DNA from 4 places in the Paenibacillus sp. 102 genome. Region 2 is predicted to be linked to each of the others. Evidence: riboswitches for the same ligand, from Rfam matches in the RefSeq annotation. Region 2 holds a riboswitch; each other region holds the start of a gene.
What was found. A riboswitch is a leader RNA that binds a small molecule or an ion and turns the genes downstream of it on or off. The one in region 2 is predicted to bind S-adenosylmethionine.

Region 1 (4,087 bases), on a different contig from region 2:
ACGTCCGAATAAAGATTGTTTCATTCTAATCTTCCTCTCTTCTACTCTAAAGTTTTTTCATTTAAATTCATTGTTTATTTTTCTACATATAAGTCGCTGTCACAAAGAACAAAAGGTGACTTACACTGGTTTTCTCTCACTGTTTTCACTTGGCATGGGACAAAAAGAGGATCTGACCGCTTCTATGCATGGCCGGATGCTCTCTCCCACCTAAAAAGAAAGAGTTTATTTTGTTTTTTGATTTGGATTTATATATTAGTTTTTCATTAACTTGTTCCACTCATCTTCAAAGTTGCTATATGGTTTAGCTCCTTCTGAAGCAGAATCAACTACTACATCTTTTTCTTTTTTCCACTCACGGTATCCGTAGTATAGAACGACTAATGCTGCGATACCGATTAATGCTGGGGAATGAGAAAGGGCGATTGACAAGCCGATTAAACCAGCAATACCCCAAGCTAACTTTCCAAAAAATGATTGTGCTCGCACAAATGATTTATAGCTCCAGTACACAATCCCTGCTCCAATTGCGAACCCTACAATACCAGCAAGACTACCAAGAGCAATTAAAGCCAAAATACCGGCTGCGATAAACGCTAGAAATTGTTTCATCTTGTGCTTGCCTCCCTTCGATTTGATACTCTTATCTTAACTATTTTTTCGTTTTCCCATAACGAGCTTAAGAACCGTTTTCAAATCAGACTTAAGACCTATTTCAGGTCAGCCCTACATGGTGATGGAATATAAAACAAGCTGGGAGCTAAAAAGAATAGACTTAATAAAAGTATCAATTCCTTTAATTAGAATATATATTTAAAATTTTTATTAAGCCTTATGAAATTCTTGTTGCATCCTATAAGCCCTTTTCACATTGTAAATCAAAGAGCGATTCATAAAGAAAGAGGATGCCTTATACAAGACATCCTCTTCTTTACGCTGTTTTATGATATTGCTCTTTTTCTGCTACCTTCGAAAACCGAGGGAAACCAATTAAAATAGAAACTATGCCACAAACTCCAACCAAAATCGGATAAAACGCATATGGTAGCAATTCAACCGGTGACAATGCCGCAAATCCTGCCGCCGTTAACATTTGCGCACCATATGGAACTAATCCTTGTACACAACATGAAAAAAGATCTAATACACTCGCTGATTTTCTTGGATCAATTTCATATTGATCGGCAATATTTTTTGCAAGTGGACCCGTGAATATAATAGAAATTGTGTTATTCGCTGTACAAATATTTGTCAGACTAACTAAACTAGCGATTCCAAATTCTGCACCTTTTTTCGAACGAATATTACGTGTTAATGTATTCATTAAATATTGAATACCACCATTATATTGAATGATTTCAACCATTCCACCGATTAAAATTGCTAGTAATACAAGCTCCATCATTCCATTTATCCCTGTTGTAACACTTTTAAAGAAGCTAGCTAATGTGTAGCTTCCATCAATAAGACCAATAAAACCTGATAGAACCGTTCCGCCTGCTAACACAACAAGCACATTCCATCCAAGTAAAGCTGTAACAAGCACAACCGCATACGGCAATATTTTCACCCAGTCAAATGTGTGAGCTTTGATTTCTGTATGATTTCCTAATGTAAGGAAAACCAATACTATAATTGTAATAATTGCAGCTGGTAAAACAATTAAAAAGTTTGTTTTAAACTTATCTTTCATTTCCGTACCTTGTGAACGAACTGCTGCAATTGTCGTGTCAGAAATAAACGATAGATTATCACCAAACATCGCCCCGCCAACAACTGTTGCCATCGTTAACGCAATAGAAATATCTGTTTGCTGGCTAATCCCTACTGCAATTGGTGCTATCGCTGCAATAGTCCCCATCGAAGTTCCCATTGCTAATGAAATAAAGGCACCTATAACAAAAATTCCTGCAACGATAAACCCTTGTGGTAAAATAGATAGCGCTAAATTAACTGTAGAGTCAACCCCGCCCATTCCTTTTGCTGTTTCAGAAAACGCACCAGCAAGTACAAAAATCAAAACCATAATCATAATATCCGGATTACCAGCCCCTTTGGCAAACCGTTCTACTTTTGATGTAAAGCTTTCTTTTCTGTTCATCACTAATGCAGTCCCTACAGCAATTAAAATAGCTACAAGTATCGGCAATTTATAAAAATCCCCTGTAATGATTCCAGAGCCAATAAATAGCGCTAAGAATATTCCAAGAGGTAATAATGCTAAGCCATTTCCCTTCATTTGTTTCAAAATAACATCTCTCCCTAGTTCTAAACCTTTTCTATCTTATAACAAAAGACCTCTTCCCAAAAGAAGAGGTCTTATACATCTATAAGAAACACTCTCCTCATCTATCAAGCACATGCTTGCTGGATTTGGCACAGCACTCTGTTGCGAGTCCGCTGCCGAGGCATCGTAGGGCCAGTCCCTCCGCCTCTCTTTATAAGAAGGTTTCATATTTTATTTTTAATAATAATTTCTTCCCTAACTTTACTCGCTTACAAATCAAAAGTCAATTATTATTTATGTAAAAATCATTGGTATTTTTTGATATTTATACAAAAATACGAATAAATCAAGCTTTCTGTAAAAAAAAATATTATTTTAATTTTTCAATTTCTGTTTCTAAAACTGTAATCCAAGAAAAATTCTCTTTTCCAATTGCTTCAATAATCCAACTAGCTGTATTCCAAGCTACTTTATATTCTTCTTTCGAAATATCTCCATCCATATACGCTGTTTCTAATTCATCTTCATCCAACAAATATACATCACCATTTGGTAATAGCACTACATCCAAATATAGATCATCAAAATACGGCATACCTCGTTCATCTATTTTATATTTTTCCGCCACATCAATATAATACTGTACTAATTCCATTCTTTCATTTAACATAGCTGTAATTGCAAAGTTTTTATCATTTATAAAATATTGCACCCACGTATATCCATCGTTTACAATACAAAGCTCTCTATCGTTGTACTCTTTAAAACTAGGCTCTTTCACTTTCAGCATATGCAATATTCCTAACATACCTTCTCCTATGTTCTTCACCGTATACGTCTTCTCTATTAATCGCTCCCAAGAAGAACCGTTTCCGTACTTCCGTTTCATTACTCTCCGCTCCTTTTTCTATATAGAAAAGCTCTCACATAATATGTGAGAGCTTTTCGAATAATAATTAAGCTACTTGCTGTTTTTGAGAAATCTCTTTTACATAAGCTTGTCCTTTTGCATCGTCATATTGACCTTCCCATTTAGACATAACAACAGCTGCTAAAGAGTTACCTACTACGTTAACTGCTGTACGAGCCATATCTAAAATACGGTCAATACCTGCGATAAATGCTAATCCCTCTGCCGGAATACCTACTGTACCTAATGTTGCTAATAATACAACAAATGATACACCCGGTACACCCGCAATCCCTTTAGATGTAACCATTAATACAAGCAATAATGTAATTTGCTGCGTAAGAGATAAATCAATGCCATACATTTGCGCTAAGAAAATCGCTGCAATGGCTTGATATAAAGTTGATCCATCTAAGTTAAATGAATAACCTGTCGGAATAACGAAAGATGTAATTGCTTTCGGACAACCGAACTTCTCCATTTTCTCCATGATTTTCGGTAAAACCGTTTCTGAGCTTGCAGTAGAATACGCTAAAATAAGCTCGTCTTTTAAGATCTTAAAGAATTGGAAAATGTTAATACCAAATATTTTCGCTGTAAGTCCTAATACTACTACCACGAAGAAAATCATGGATCCATAAACAACAATCACTAGTTTACCTAATGGAATTAATGAAGCAAGACCAAATTTAGAAACCGTTACACCAATTAAAGCAAATACACCAAACGGTGCGAATTTCATAACTTGGTTTGTTACATAAAACATTGAATCCGCTACACCTTGGAAAAATTGAAGAACCGGTCTTCCTCTTTCACCGATTGCTGCAATCCCTAAACCAAATAGTACAGAGAAGAAAATAATAGCAAGCATATCACCTTTTGCTAATGATTCTACAATATTTGTCGGAACAATGTTTACAAATGTATCAGCAAAAGAGTGACTCTGCACT
Region 2 (4,087 bases):
ATCAACACAAAGGCAATTATGACAAATATTCAAATTGATCTGTATATAGAGTCAAAAGAATTAATGATTGATTGTTGTGAAAATCAATTAAAACAAGTTTTTGTTAATATTTTACAAAACTCAATTGAAGCAATGCCAGATGGTGGGAAAATCTCTATTTCTGTGAAAAAATCAGAGTGTGAGGAAGTTATTATTAATATGGTAGATGAGGGCATAGGAATTCCTGAGGAAAGAATAAAAAGGCTAGGCGAACCTTTCTATAGTACGAAAGAAAAAGGAACGGGTATTGGATTAATGCTCAGTTATAAAATTATTGAGAGTCATCACGGAAGAATTAGTATTATGAGTGAGGTAGGAGTAGGAACATTGGTTACTATTTATTTACCCATGTTTCAAAGTGAGCAGGTGACTTCTCATTCGACTATGCCATCTATAACAGGGGTTTTGTAAAGAAAGCAATGAGGAAAATTAATATAGAGTTACAATAAAGAAAAGAAGCTGTCTTATTATTTGTAAGACAGCTTCTTTTCTTTATTAGCCGGCGAATTGCACTGCAGTTTTAGCATGTAAAAAAGCAGTATCAAATACAGGGATAGAAAGGTCTTGTTGTGAAATGAGTAACGGTATTTCTGTACATCCTAATAAAATTCCCTCTGCGCCATTTTCAATGAGTTTTTGAATGATTTGTAAGAAACGGTCTTTGGATTGATGTGAAATAATACCTTTGCTTAATTCGTGGAGAATGACATGATGAATGAAATTTCGTTCATTTTCTTCGGGAATAATTGTTTCAATACCATAATTAGCTAGTCTCGTTTTATAAAAATCTTGTTCCATTGTCTGTTTTGTTCCAAGTAAACCAATCCGTTTCACATCATGTTCAACAATTTCTTCAGCGCTTACATCTCCAATGTGGAGAAGGGGGATAGAGATTGCTTGTTCTACTTCTTCCGCAAATTGGTGTACTGTATTTGAACACATAAGTATACAATCTGCACCGGAATGTTCTACTTTTTTTGCTACTTGAACGAGTTGGTTTTGCACTTCCTCATATTGTTGATTTTGTAATAAAGTTGTCACTTCGCCAAAATCCATGCTATATAAAACAAGCTTTGCATTATGATTATACTGAGATAAAGTTAGCGTATTAATATGTTTATAATAAAGAGATGTTGATTCCCAGCTTAATCCACCAATTAGCCCAATTACTTTCATGATCAATTCCTCCCGTTATCCCGTTTGTTACATTAATTATTCCATAATTCCGATGAGAATACAATGATTTATTTATTTGTTTTTCAAAAAAGAAAAATATTGAAATTAATTTACGTTAATGCAATAATACAAATTACAAACGAATACTTATCCAGAGAGGTGGAGGGAACGGCCCTATGAAACCTCAGCAACCCCTATTTATTCATAGAAATAGGAAGGTGCTAATTCCGCAAAAGACGTATTGTCTTTTGAAAGATAAGAGGATCATATCTCCATACGCAAATGACCTCTTATAGAAGAGGTCATTTTTTATTGGGAAGAAAGGAAGTGAAGATGCATAATTCAATTTTCTTTTACATATAGGACTAATATAAGCTAACTGGAATGAGAGGAGAATCCATATGAACAAATTATCTACAAAATTAGTCGTAGCAATTGGAATCGGTTCTGCAATATATGGTGTATTAGGTCTATGGGGACTTTCAATTGCCCCAAACACATTTATAAAACCTGCTCTAGCTATATTAACAATTTTTGGTGCAATTTTCGGGCCATTTGCAGGGCTTTTGATTGGCCTTATCGGTCATACAGTGACAGATATTATCGCTGGATGGGGGATATGGTGGGGGTGGGTACTTAGCTCAGGAATTATTGGATTTACGATGGGACTTGTACAAAAAAGAGCGAGTTTCAGTGTGAAAAATGGAATATTCCATAATCGAGATATTTCATATTTTGCTGTAACTGGTTTAATTGGGATTGTCATTGCAATTATATTTGCCGGTGCTTTTGATATTATCGTTATGGGGGAACCTTTAGATAAAATTATTATTCAAGTATTTGGTGCAACGATTGCAGATGTCCTTGTATTCTTAATTCTTGGTTTACCAATTACACTTGGATTAGCGAAGGCGAATAAAAAACATACACATTTAAAAATTGAAAAGTAGGGATAGTACAATGAAGCCTATTATTTCCTTTGAACAATTCACATTTCAATATAAACAAGTGACAGAACCTACTTTAAAGAATGTTACATTCCATATTTATCCAGGAGAAAAAGTATTGATTGTCGGTCGAAGTGGATCAGGAAAATCAACGTTGGCCCATTGTATAAATGGGCTGATCCCCTTTTCATATGAAGGATCAAGTACTGGGAACATTTCAATATGTGGTAAGGATCCACGAAAAGGTAGTATTTTTGAACAAAGTAAGCATGTAGGAACTATTTTACAAGATCAAGATTCCCAATTTATTGGTTTAACCGTAGGAGAAGATGTTGCTTTTTCACTAGAAAACGATTGTGTAGAACAGAAGAAAATGAAGGCGGTTGTTATGGACTCTTTGCAGAAAGTACAGATGCACGCATTTCATTCACGAAGCCCACATGAATTGTCTGGTGGCCAAAAACAATCTGTATCTCTTGCTGGGCTACTAACGACAGATGCTGACATATTATTATTTGATGAGCCACTAGCGAATTTAGACCCTATAAGTAGTTTGAAAACAGTAGAACTTATTCAAAAGGTTCACCAACAATCAAATAAAACAATCGTTATTATTGAGCATAGAATAGAAGAAATACTAAAATTAGACCTTGATAAAATCATATTAATAGAGGAAGGGAGAATTGTAGCAATCGATTCACCAAAAAGGATTTTACAAACAAACATTCTACAAAATATAGGATTAAGAGAACCTGTATATATTGAAGCGTTAAAAAATCTAAAAATGAATATTTTAGATGAAGAAATATATCCAATTGAAACTTTAAATAATGAGAAGTTAAATAAAACGGTAAAACAATGGATGATGAGCTCTACCGCTTCTAAAAAACAACCTAAAAAAGAAATCTTATGTCAAATAGAGAATCTCTCATTTTCATATTCTCACAAAAATTTCACATTAAAGGACATAACAGTCTCTATACGAAGGGGAGAAATTTTAGCATTATTAGGTCATAATGGTGCAGGTAAGTCTACATTTGCACATTTATTAACTGGAATGAACAAAGCACAGGAAGGGAAAATTATATTTGATAATGATAATATAACTTCATGGTCTATTCGTAAGCGTGGAGAAGTGATATCTTACGTCATGCAAAATCCTAATCATATGATTACACAATCTACTGTTTGGGATGAAGTTGCTTTTTCATTAAAATTACAGAAGGCTTCTAGTGCAGAAATACATAAACGAGTGGAAGATGCATTGCGAATTTGTGGATTATACCCATTTCGAAATTGGCCGATTCAAGCGTTAAGTTACGGACAAAAGAAGAGGCTTACCATTGCATCAGTTTTAACAAGGAATCCGAAGCTTATCATCTTAGACGAGCCAACAGCAGGGCAAGATTATTTTCATTATAAACAATTTATGTCTTGTATAAGTCTATTAGCGACACAGGGCATATCATTTATCTTTATTACACATGATATGAACCTAGCTTTAGAATATGCAGACCGTGCAGTTGTCCTTCATAAAGGAAAAATACTTGCTGATGATACTGTTCCGATTGTATTAGCAAATAGCGAAGTATTACAACAAGCTAATTTACAGGAAAGTTCGTTAACAACATTAGCAAGATTGAGTAAAGTTCCTTTTCCGGAAGTTTTTGTACAAATGTATATGGAAACAAAAAGGAGGGGGGATTATGAGTAAATCAAATTTATTTTATATAGACAATCATACATATTTTCATCGTATAGATGGCGCAATTAAATTGTTGTTATTTATAATTTGGATGACTCTTACGTTTATATTTTTTGATTTTCGTATTTTATTATGCTTGTTTTTCATTGGTTGTTTAGGGTTAGCGATTGCCAAAATCCCAGTAAGAAAAATTGTTGTTATTTTTAGTGTCATTTTTACA
Region 3 (4,087 bases), on a different contig from region 2:
ACGTGAAATAGTCATTGTAGCTGTTTTAGCAGCAATAGCGGCAGTTAGTCGTGTACCATTTTCTCTTTTGCCGAGTGTGCAACCAACTTCTTTTGTTATTATTGTATCTGCAATTGTGTTTGGAAGTGAGACAGGTTTTATGATTGGGGCAACAGCAGCACTTGTATCTAATATATTTATAGGACAAGGACCTTGGACACCTTGGCAAGTGTTTTCTTGGGGAATGATAGGCTTTCTAGCTGGTTTACTTCGAAACACATTTATCATGAAAAAGTTATGGGGGAGAGTCATCTATGGGTTCATAGCAGGGTTTGTTTTTGGCTGGATTATGAACTTATGGGGGATACTTGGCTTTTTAGAAGGATTAACATGGAAAGATTTTATTGCATACTACGCTGCAAGTTTTTACTTTGATCTAGCTCATGCACTCTCAAATGTGATTTTTCTTGTTTTGTTTAGCTCATCATGGATTAAAATCATTACGAGGTTTAAAAAGAAATATGGAATTTTAGATGATGAAGAGCTATTATCTCACGGAAACAAAGCATAAGCATGTATCATAAAGCATAAGAATATAAGGTAGGATCGCGACTTACATATTCGTTTGCCTCTTTCATGCTTCTTACCATTGGTGAGAAGCATTTTTTTATAATGATACTTTGGTTTAGAAAATGTCAAAAAATTGTTTTAATGTATTCAACTTTCGTATGGAACTTCTTATATAATAGGAAATGAGAAAGGTTTTCAAAGAGGAGATGTAATATTCATGAAGCTAGTTGTTCCAAAGCAGCATGGTGCATGGGGAATGCTGCTGATTCCGTTTCTACTTAGTGTTCTACTTGGTAAACCTACAGTCTATCATATTCCACTCTTTCTAGCTTGGTTATTTATCTATTTAGCAACGTATCCATTTTTAATGTACATGAAGCAAACACGAAAGAAAGAATTTTTACACGCAGCCATTATTTATTTTGTTATTGCATGTGTTTTCGGGAGCGTATCTTTACTATATGAATGGAAAATTCTTTTATTCACGGTTACGATGATTCCGCTCTTTATCGTAAATATATACTTTGCCCGTCAAAAAAAGGAACGAGCATTAGTAAATGACATTTGTGCGATACTTGTTTTCTGCATTGGTGGTTTGATTAGTTATTATTTTTCGATGAAGACAATTGATGGGACAGCATGGTGGATTGCGGCTGTTTCTTTCCTTTATTTCTTAGGTAGTACATTTTATGTGAAAACAATGATACGTGAAAAGAACAATCCTACTTATCGCTATGTCTCATGGGGCTACCATATTTTCTTAATCATTGCTTCTTTCGTAGTAAATCCATTGATTTCTCTTGTATTTATACCGAGCCTAGTTCGTGCAATCGTATTGTATGGTAAAAAAATATCTATATTAAAAGTTGGGGTTTTAGAAATCGTTAATTCTGTATATTTTTTAATTGTGACGGCAATACTGTTGCAGTATGCCATTTGAGGTATTGCCCATCTCGTAAAGAGGTGGGCGATATTTATTTTTGTTCTAAAATATCAACCGTGTGATTACATTTTTGTAATGCATGTTCCACAGCTTGTAGAGATTGTTCGATTGCGCTCCCGATTATCGCTCTTTTCGACTGTTTGTAATGCATGTTCTAAACAATTCTTTGCTTCTTGCAGCGAATGGAATGAATCTTGAACGTATCCGCGGGCATTTTTATCCATCATAAATTCCTCCTTTTTTACATACAATTTTAGTATGGGCGTTAGGAAAGAAAATATAACTTATTGTATGTTGTTTGACAATTGTAATAAAAATAGCTATAGTAAGATATAAAGTGAATATTTTCTTATCCAGAGAGGTGGAGGGACTGGCCCGATGAAACCCAGCAACCGCGATGCAGGTGCTAATTCCAGCAGAACATATTTGTTCTGGGAGATAAGACGAAGCTATATACGTAACTTCTTCTTATCGAAGAGGTTTTTTTATTGCAAAAAAACCGATTCAAAAACAACAGAATAAGAAGAAAGGGGTTGCAATTGTACTGTGACACTTGAAAAATACGTAAAGCTGCGTAGTGCAGTATATGAATATATGATGGAACAAGATAAACCAATATCACTATTAGATATTCAAGAACATATCGTTTCGCATCATGAAGGAAAATTCACGAAAAAAATGTTACACCAATTTTATTTATCAAGGCTATTAGACGAACTGAAACTGGATGGGAAAATTACTTTAGCTAATGATGAATACCACTATGCTGAAAAAGGGGTATATTATAAGGCGAGAAAAGGGAGCTAGGCTCTCTTTTTTTATGTTATAATTTATCTGAAAATTAAAAGAAGTATGTAGAGTAAAAGACTGCCAAAGCAGCCTGATACAAGGGAATGGTGTTGAGTGTGTAGTGTCAAAAGTTGAATATGCCCTGAAAGAGGCATTTCATTCGGCTATAAATGAAAAGAGACACCTTCGCCGAGTAGGTGTCAGTTGGTTTGTCATATAGGCTTGCTACTTGACATGTATTAGAATAGCATGGGATGCGAAAGAAAGTCAAAAGGGAATTTAAGGAAAGGTGTTGTAAGAAGGTGAACATACTAATCATATATGCACATCCTAATCCATCTAGCTTCAATGCATCCATTTTAGAACATGTCCAAAAAGGACTGCAAGAAACGGATCATTCGGTTACATTGCTCGATCTTTATAAGGAGCAATTTAACCCAGTACTTATTTTTAACGAAGATAAAAGAAGACGTGATTTAGCGTATGAAGAAGAGACAGAGAAATACAGAACATTAGTCAAAGAGGCAGATTCTTTTATTTTTATTTATCCAATTTGGTGGTGGGGGATGCCAGCTATTTTAAAAGGATTTATTGATCGCGTTTTTGTTGCTGGGTTTGCATATAAATATGAAGGGGTAATGCCGAAAGGGTTGCTTACAGGGAAAACGGCGTGGGTTATTAATACTCTAGATTCGCCGTTATGGTACGTGGCACTCTTATATCGCTCCGCTGATTGGGTGATTATGAAAAAGGGTATTTTACGATTTTGTGGTATACGTCAAATCAAACGATCTGTCTTTCAGTCTGTAAAAACAAGTAAAGCAGCAAAACGTGAAAAGTGGCTTTTAGAAATAAAAGAGAAGGCTGAAAAATTATGAATGAGCTAGAAATGATAATAAGATGCTGTAATCGGAATGATGAATTGTTTCGTACATATGTAATTTGCTTACTTCAATTGAAACATCATAGTGAAGTGTTTCAAAAGGTGAAGCAACAATTAAGAGTGGATTATTTAGTAATGGGAATTTGTGAACGGGAAGTTGATGGGGTTATTAAGGAAAGTAAAGAGTATAAGATGTACGAATTACCTAAAGTATTGAGATGGGATTTTCTCCGAGAAAATCCTTCGATGATTGAAAGTGTTTGTACAATGGTATTTGCATATAGAAGATTACATCTTTCATATGATGAATGGGGAAAGGTAATAAGATGTATAGAAAACAATGGATAAATCTCATAGTTATTATGTAAAAAAGCTAGTATAAAACTAGCTTTTTTGAATGATTTAAATTTAGATGAAAAGAAAGCATAAACCGATAACTACCCCTGCATAAAGTAAGTTAACAACACAAAATCCCATAATATCGCGGGCACCTAAACCGGCAATTGCTAATGCAGGTAATGCCCAGAAAGGTTGTATCAAGTTCGTCCAAGCATCTCCCCAAGCAATTGCCATTGCGGTTTTCGCAGCAGGTACACCAAGTTCTGCGCCAGCTGGGATCATGATAGGGGCTTGTACAGCCCATTGACCGCCTCCAGATGGTACGAAAATGTTTACAATTCCTGCGCTTAAAAACGTGAATAGAGGAAAGGTGGTTTCACTCGAAATGCTAATAAAGAAATTAGAAATTGCTCCTCCAAGTGAAAGACCTTCGCTGTTCGCTCCAATCATCATTCCCATAATTCCTGCGTAAAATGGAAATTGGAGTAGAATGCCAGAAGCGCTTTTCGTTGAATCTGAAAAGGCGCGAATATATTGAATAGGAGTACGATGAAAAATAAGACCAGCGATTAACAGCATAAAAA
Region 4 (4,087 bases), on a different contig from region 2:
TGCAACGCCCCTCTCTTGCTCTACTCCTAATAAAAGTTTCGCAATTTCTGTTGTTGGTTTTAAATGTTGGTCGCGTAAGTGGAATGATTCAACAACTTCTCCTTCTTCCATTACCGCGACTTTATTACAAATTTGTTTAATGACATTCATTTCATGCGTTACGATTACGATTGTAACTCCTAACTCTTTATTTATCTTTTGTAAAAATTGCAAAATAGAAAGTGTCGTTTTCGGATCGAGTGCCGATGTCGGTTCATCACAAAGCAATACCTTAGGATCATTTGCTAATGCACGAGCAATCGCAACACGCTGTTTTTGCCCACCGCTCAGTTGTGAAGGAAAATGATGTGCTTTATCACTTAAACCAACAATCTCTAAACATTCTCTCACTCGTTTTTCTTTCTCTTCTTTTGAAACTGATTTCAATTCTAATGGCAGGGCAATATTATCCGATACATTTTTATTATGAAGAAGATGAAAATGTTGAAAAATCATCCCGATTGACTGTCTGGCTGTTCGTAAGTCTTTTTTCGATAACTTTGTTAAATCTTTACCATTTACAATGACTGCACCTGAATCTGGTTTTTCCAGTAAATTCATTGTACGTAATAACGTAGATTTTCCCGCACCACTTAAGCCAGCAATTCCGTATATATCATGTTCTTCAATTTGTAAAGAGACTGATTTTACACCGTGAAATAAACCTTCTTTCGTCTGAAACGTTTTATTTATATTGCGTAACGTTATCACGTTCACTCACTCCTTTTCAATTGATTTATAAGCATCGTCTGCTAGTAATGAGAGTGTTACATCATCCATTGGTGGATTGTGTAAACCAGCGCGAACATTTAAATAATAGCGGTGCAGCGGATTCTTTTCAGATAAACTTTTTGCCCCTACAATTCTCATTGCCTTATCGACAATTGATATCGCTGCATTCGTCGCAATATATTTCGCTGCTGCTAATTCTGCTTGCAAGGATTGTTTATTTTTCGCCTCATCATATTTTTTCGCCACTTGGTATAAAAAAGTGCGAGCTTGCAAGAGTTCTAACTCTAATTCGCCTACTAATCTTCTAACGTTTGGAAGCAAGCTGATTGGGTGATTTAAACTATTCGGTTGATATGATTTCGCAAAATCAATTGCATAATTTCTTGCAGCCTGTGCAATTCCCAAATAGCATGCTGGTATATGAAGTAACCATCCAATTCCTTTCGGTTTCGACTTCGAACCTTTTACATCTGTAAAAAATTTATTCGGGATTTCAACATTCTGCAGTACAAGATCGTGGCTAGCGGTTCCGCGCATCGCAACACTATCCCAAGTCTCCTCAATAAACACACCCTTTTCATGTCTTGGAATTACAAATTCCCCAATCTCTTCTCTTCCTTCAATACTCGCTGAAATAATGAAATAATCGAGTACAGGTGCCATCGTTGTAAAAGTCTTTCTCCCGTTTATAATCCATTTATCACCTTTTTGTACAGCTAACGTTTCTGGTTTTCCGCCTCGCGTTGGACTCCCTGTTTTTGGTTCCGTTGCCGCTCTGTTAAAAAGAGCGCCTTTTTTTACTTCGTCACAAAACCAAGCGAACATATCGGGTTTCCATGAACGATTTTCAGCAAGTTCCTTCACAATCCCAAGGTGCCAGCCAATTGATAAAGCTGTTGCTCCGTCTCCCTCTGCAATCTTTTCTTGAAATAAAACAAAGTCATATAGCGAAATTGCCTTTCCTCCGACATCTTTTGGTAATGTTAACTTCGTATAACCGATATGCTGCAACTCTTTAATATTTTCAAAAGGAAAAGATCCGAGTTCACTCAGTTGATGTTCCCTTCCTGCAAACTGCGGAATTAATTCCTTTATCTTCTCCAATACGAGAACTTGTTCTTCTGTTTCTATAAATGATAATGTCATATCAAGATCTCCTTTACTTTAAGTAATCAGGAAGTACGAATCCTTCAAATTGTTCTTCAGATTGAATCATCTTTTTAAATTCTGGTGAATGGTACGCTTCAATTAAGTCTTTCGCAAATTGTTTTTCTTTATCTTCATCACGAACAGTAACAATAATTCTGTGTTGCGGAGGTGTTTTTTCTAATTCCAATGCTTCTTTTAACTTATGTCCAGATGAAATGACAAGATTTCCGTTAATAATGCCGTAATCTAAATCTTTCATTGCCCTTGGGATTTGTGGTGATTCGAGCGGTACTAATTTGAAATCTTTCTTTTTAAACGTTATGTCTTTTTCAGAGATTGTTAAAATATTTACATTTCCTTTTAATTTCACCCAGCCAATCTCTTCTAAAATACGTAATGCCCGTTCTAAATTAACTGGATCATTGGGTACCCCAATCTTCATTCCATCTTTCAAATCATCTAATGATTTATGTTTTTCAGAGTATACACCTTGAGGTGCTGATGGAACTTGAATAATACTTGAAATTTTCGCATTATTTTCTTTTGCGTAAGACTTCATAAAAGCAGTACTTTGAAATATATTTGCATCAATATCCTTATTCGTTAATGCAGGATTTGTTTCGTTTGGCGAATTAAACTCAACAATTTTAATTTTGTATCCCTTTTTCTCTAAGTACGGTTGTACTGCTTTTTTCACTTGATCGCTATATGGACCAGGTGTAAAGCCTAAACGAATCTCTTTTTGATTGCCCCCTGATGTCTGCGTACAACCAGTAATGATAAATAAACTACATACAATACTTACAAGTGCAAAAAATAAACGCTTCATCCCTTCTCCTCCTACTAAAAAACAACCTTACATATAAGAAGGTTGTCATCTCTTTTCCTTCTTATCTACTCGGAATTAGCACCTTTTTATTACAGATAGGTTGCTGAAGCTTCATCGGGCCGTTCCCTCCACTTCTCTCGATAAGATTATATTTTATTATGTTCTCTATTGTGTCACTATTCCGATGAAAATACAAGGCTTTTATTATAAAAATTTTCTATAATTTGTAAAGTTATAGGAAAATTACAACATATTCACATAACAAAAAGGATAGATAAGGCAGAGTAGTTCTGCCTTATCTATCCTTTCTCTTACTTGTTTAATCACCTTTCAGCATACGTAAAGGTAACGATGCAACATACCCAATATAAGAACATAATTCTTTAAAAAAGAACGGAATTTCTGTATCTAATGTTTTATATGCTGATGTTGGCGTTGGTGATGCATATGCATCCATCCCAATATGCTTCGCTATTTTCATCGCTCGCTTCATATGAAGAGGATCACTTACAATCGTGTATGTATGTAAGCCATTATCAATTCCGACCTGTTTCGCATTCTTTAAATTATCTTCTGTAAAACGCGACTGTGTTTCAATTAATATATCTTCATCCTTTACGTTATGTTTTATTGCATACGCTTTTGCAGTACGTGCTTCTTCTTGCTCCGCTTCAAATTTGGTACCACCTGTAAAAATAATTTTTTTAATACTTCCATTCTTATACAAGGAAATCGCATGATTGATTCTTTCGCGAAATACAGGAGACGGCTTTCCGTTCCAAGACGCCGCTCCTAGTACAACAGCAGCATCTGTAGGTACCTCGTCTGTTTTAAAGCGATAACTCCAAATATCGTAAGCTACATAACTTACAAATAGAATCATAGAACTAATCATAAGCAAGAACACTTGCAAGATTCTTCTTTTTTTACTTTTCTTATTTTGTTTCATTTGTACTAGCCTCCGTGCATCATCCATACTTCTATTAATTTAAAATGATCTTTTTTGAATCATTATATTTGAGTTTATTTGAAAGAAGGCACTTTTCTCAACAATTGATTCGTGCTATAAAGGGTTTTCATTCAAATAGAGGATTTTTAATTTACTATTATTTGCGGTTCATACTTTATGAATTTGATTTATGTACAAATTTCTCATACAACTCTATTGTAACGAATTTCTTCACAGAAGGGAATGATGAAACAAAAGTATATAAAAGAAGTTATCATTTTGTAAGAAAAAAAGAAGAGATTTTCCTAATTTCATAGAAACGAACCTCTTTTTTCTATCTACTTTATAATCCAATATTTCATATGTTGCTCCTCAAGTGCACATGTAAA

Region 1: linked by a shared signal. The riboswitch ahead of AAIE21_RS07635 (Na+/H+ antiporter NhaC family protein) and the one ahead of AAIE21_RS11855 (ECF-type riboflavin transporter substrate-binding protein) in region 2 are both predicted to bind S-adenosylmethionine.
Region 3: linked by a shared signal. The riboswitch ahead of AAIE21_RS13220 (hypothetical protein) and the one ahead of AAIE21_RS11855 (ECF-type riboflavin transporter substrate-binding protein) in region 2 are both predicted to bind S-adenosylmethionine.
Region 4: linked by a shared signal. The riboswitch ahead of AAIE21_RS12655 (MetQ/NlpA family ABC transporter substrate-binding protein) and the one ahead of AAIE21_RS11855 (ECF-type riboflavin transporter substrate-binding protein) in region 2 are both predicted to bind S-adenosylmethionine.

Annotation. Positions count from the first base shown of each region.
Region 1 is NZ_JBCGHT010000002.1:330,835-334,921, forward strand. It holds gene AAIE21_RS07625 (PspA/IM30 family protein) at 1-24, opposite strand, end outside; gene AAIE21_RS07630 (lmo0954 family membrane protein) at 256-612, opposite strand; gene AAIE21_RS07635 (Na+/H+ antiporter NhaC family protein) at 932-2,248, opposite strand; SAM riboswitch class I at 2,343-2,447, opposite strand; gene AAIE21_RS07640 (ribonuclease FAU-1 family protein) at 2,598-3,116, opposite strand; gene gltP (glutamate/aspartate:proton symporter GltP) at 3,184-4,087, opposite strand, start outside.
Region 2 is NZ_JBCGHT010000003.1:514,399-518,485, reverse strand. It holds gene AAIE21_RS11865 (ATP-binding protein) at 1-450, shown strand, start outside; gene AAIE21_RS11860 (aspartate/glutamate racemase family protein) at 535-1,215, opposite strand; SAM riboswitch class I at 1,360-1,477, shown strand; gene AAIE21_RS11855 (ECF-type riboflavin transporter substrate-binding protein) at 1,617-2,165, shown strand; gene AAIE21_RS11850 (ABC transporter ATP-binding protein) at 2,176-3,876, shown strand; gene AAIE21_RS11845 (energy-coupling factor transporter transmembrane component T family protein) at 3,869-4,087, shown strand, end outside.
Region 3 is NZ_JBCGHT010000004.1:208,087-212,173, reverse strand. It holds gene AAIE21_RS13235 (ECF transporter S component) at 1-550, shown strand, start outside; gene AAIE21_RS13230 (YwiC-like family protein) at 767-1,489, shown strand; partial or broken gene AAIE21_RS13225 (hypothetical protein) at 1,524-1,716, opposite strand; SAM riboswitch class I at 1,839-1,937, shown strand; gene AAIE21_RS13220 (hypothetical protein) at 2,039-2,299, shown strand; gene AAIE21_RS13215 (NAD(P)H-dependent oxidoreductase) at 2,584-3,159, shown strand; gene AAIE21_RS13210 (group-specific protein) at 3,156-3,512, shown strand; gene AAIE21_RS13205 (short-chain fatty acid transporter) at 3,573-4,087, opposite strand, start outside.
Region 4 is NZ_JBCGHT010000004.1:99,784-103,870, forward strand. It holds gene AAIE21_RS12645 (methionine ABC transporter ATP-binding protein) at 1-750, opposite strand, end outside; gene AAIE21_RS12650 (acyl-CoA dehydrogenase family protein) at 757-1,917, opposite strand; gene AAIE21_RS12655 (MetQ/NlpA family ABC transporter substrate-binding protein) at 1,931-2,749, opposite strand; SAM riboswitch class I at 2,808-2,896, opposite strand; gene AAIE21_RS12660 (YdcF family protein) at 3,069-3,698, opposite strand; gene AAIE21_RS12665 (GNAT family N-acetyltransferase) at 4,037-4,087, opposite strand, start outside.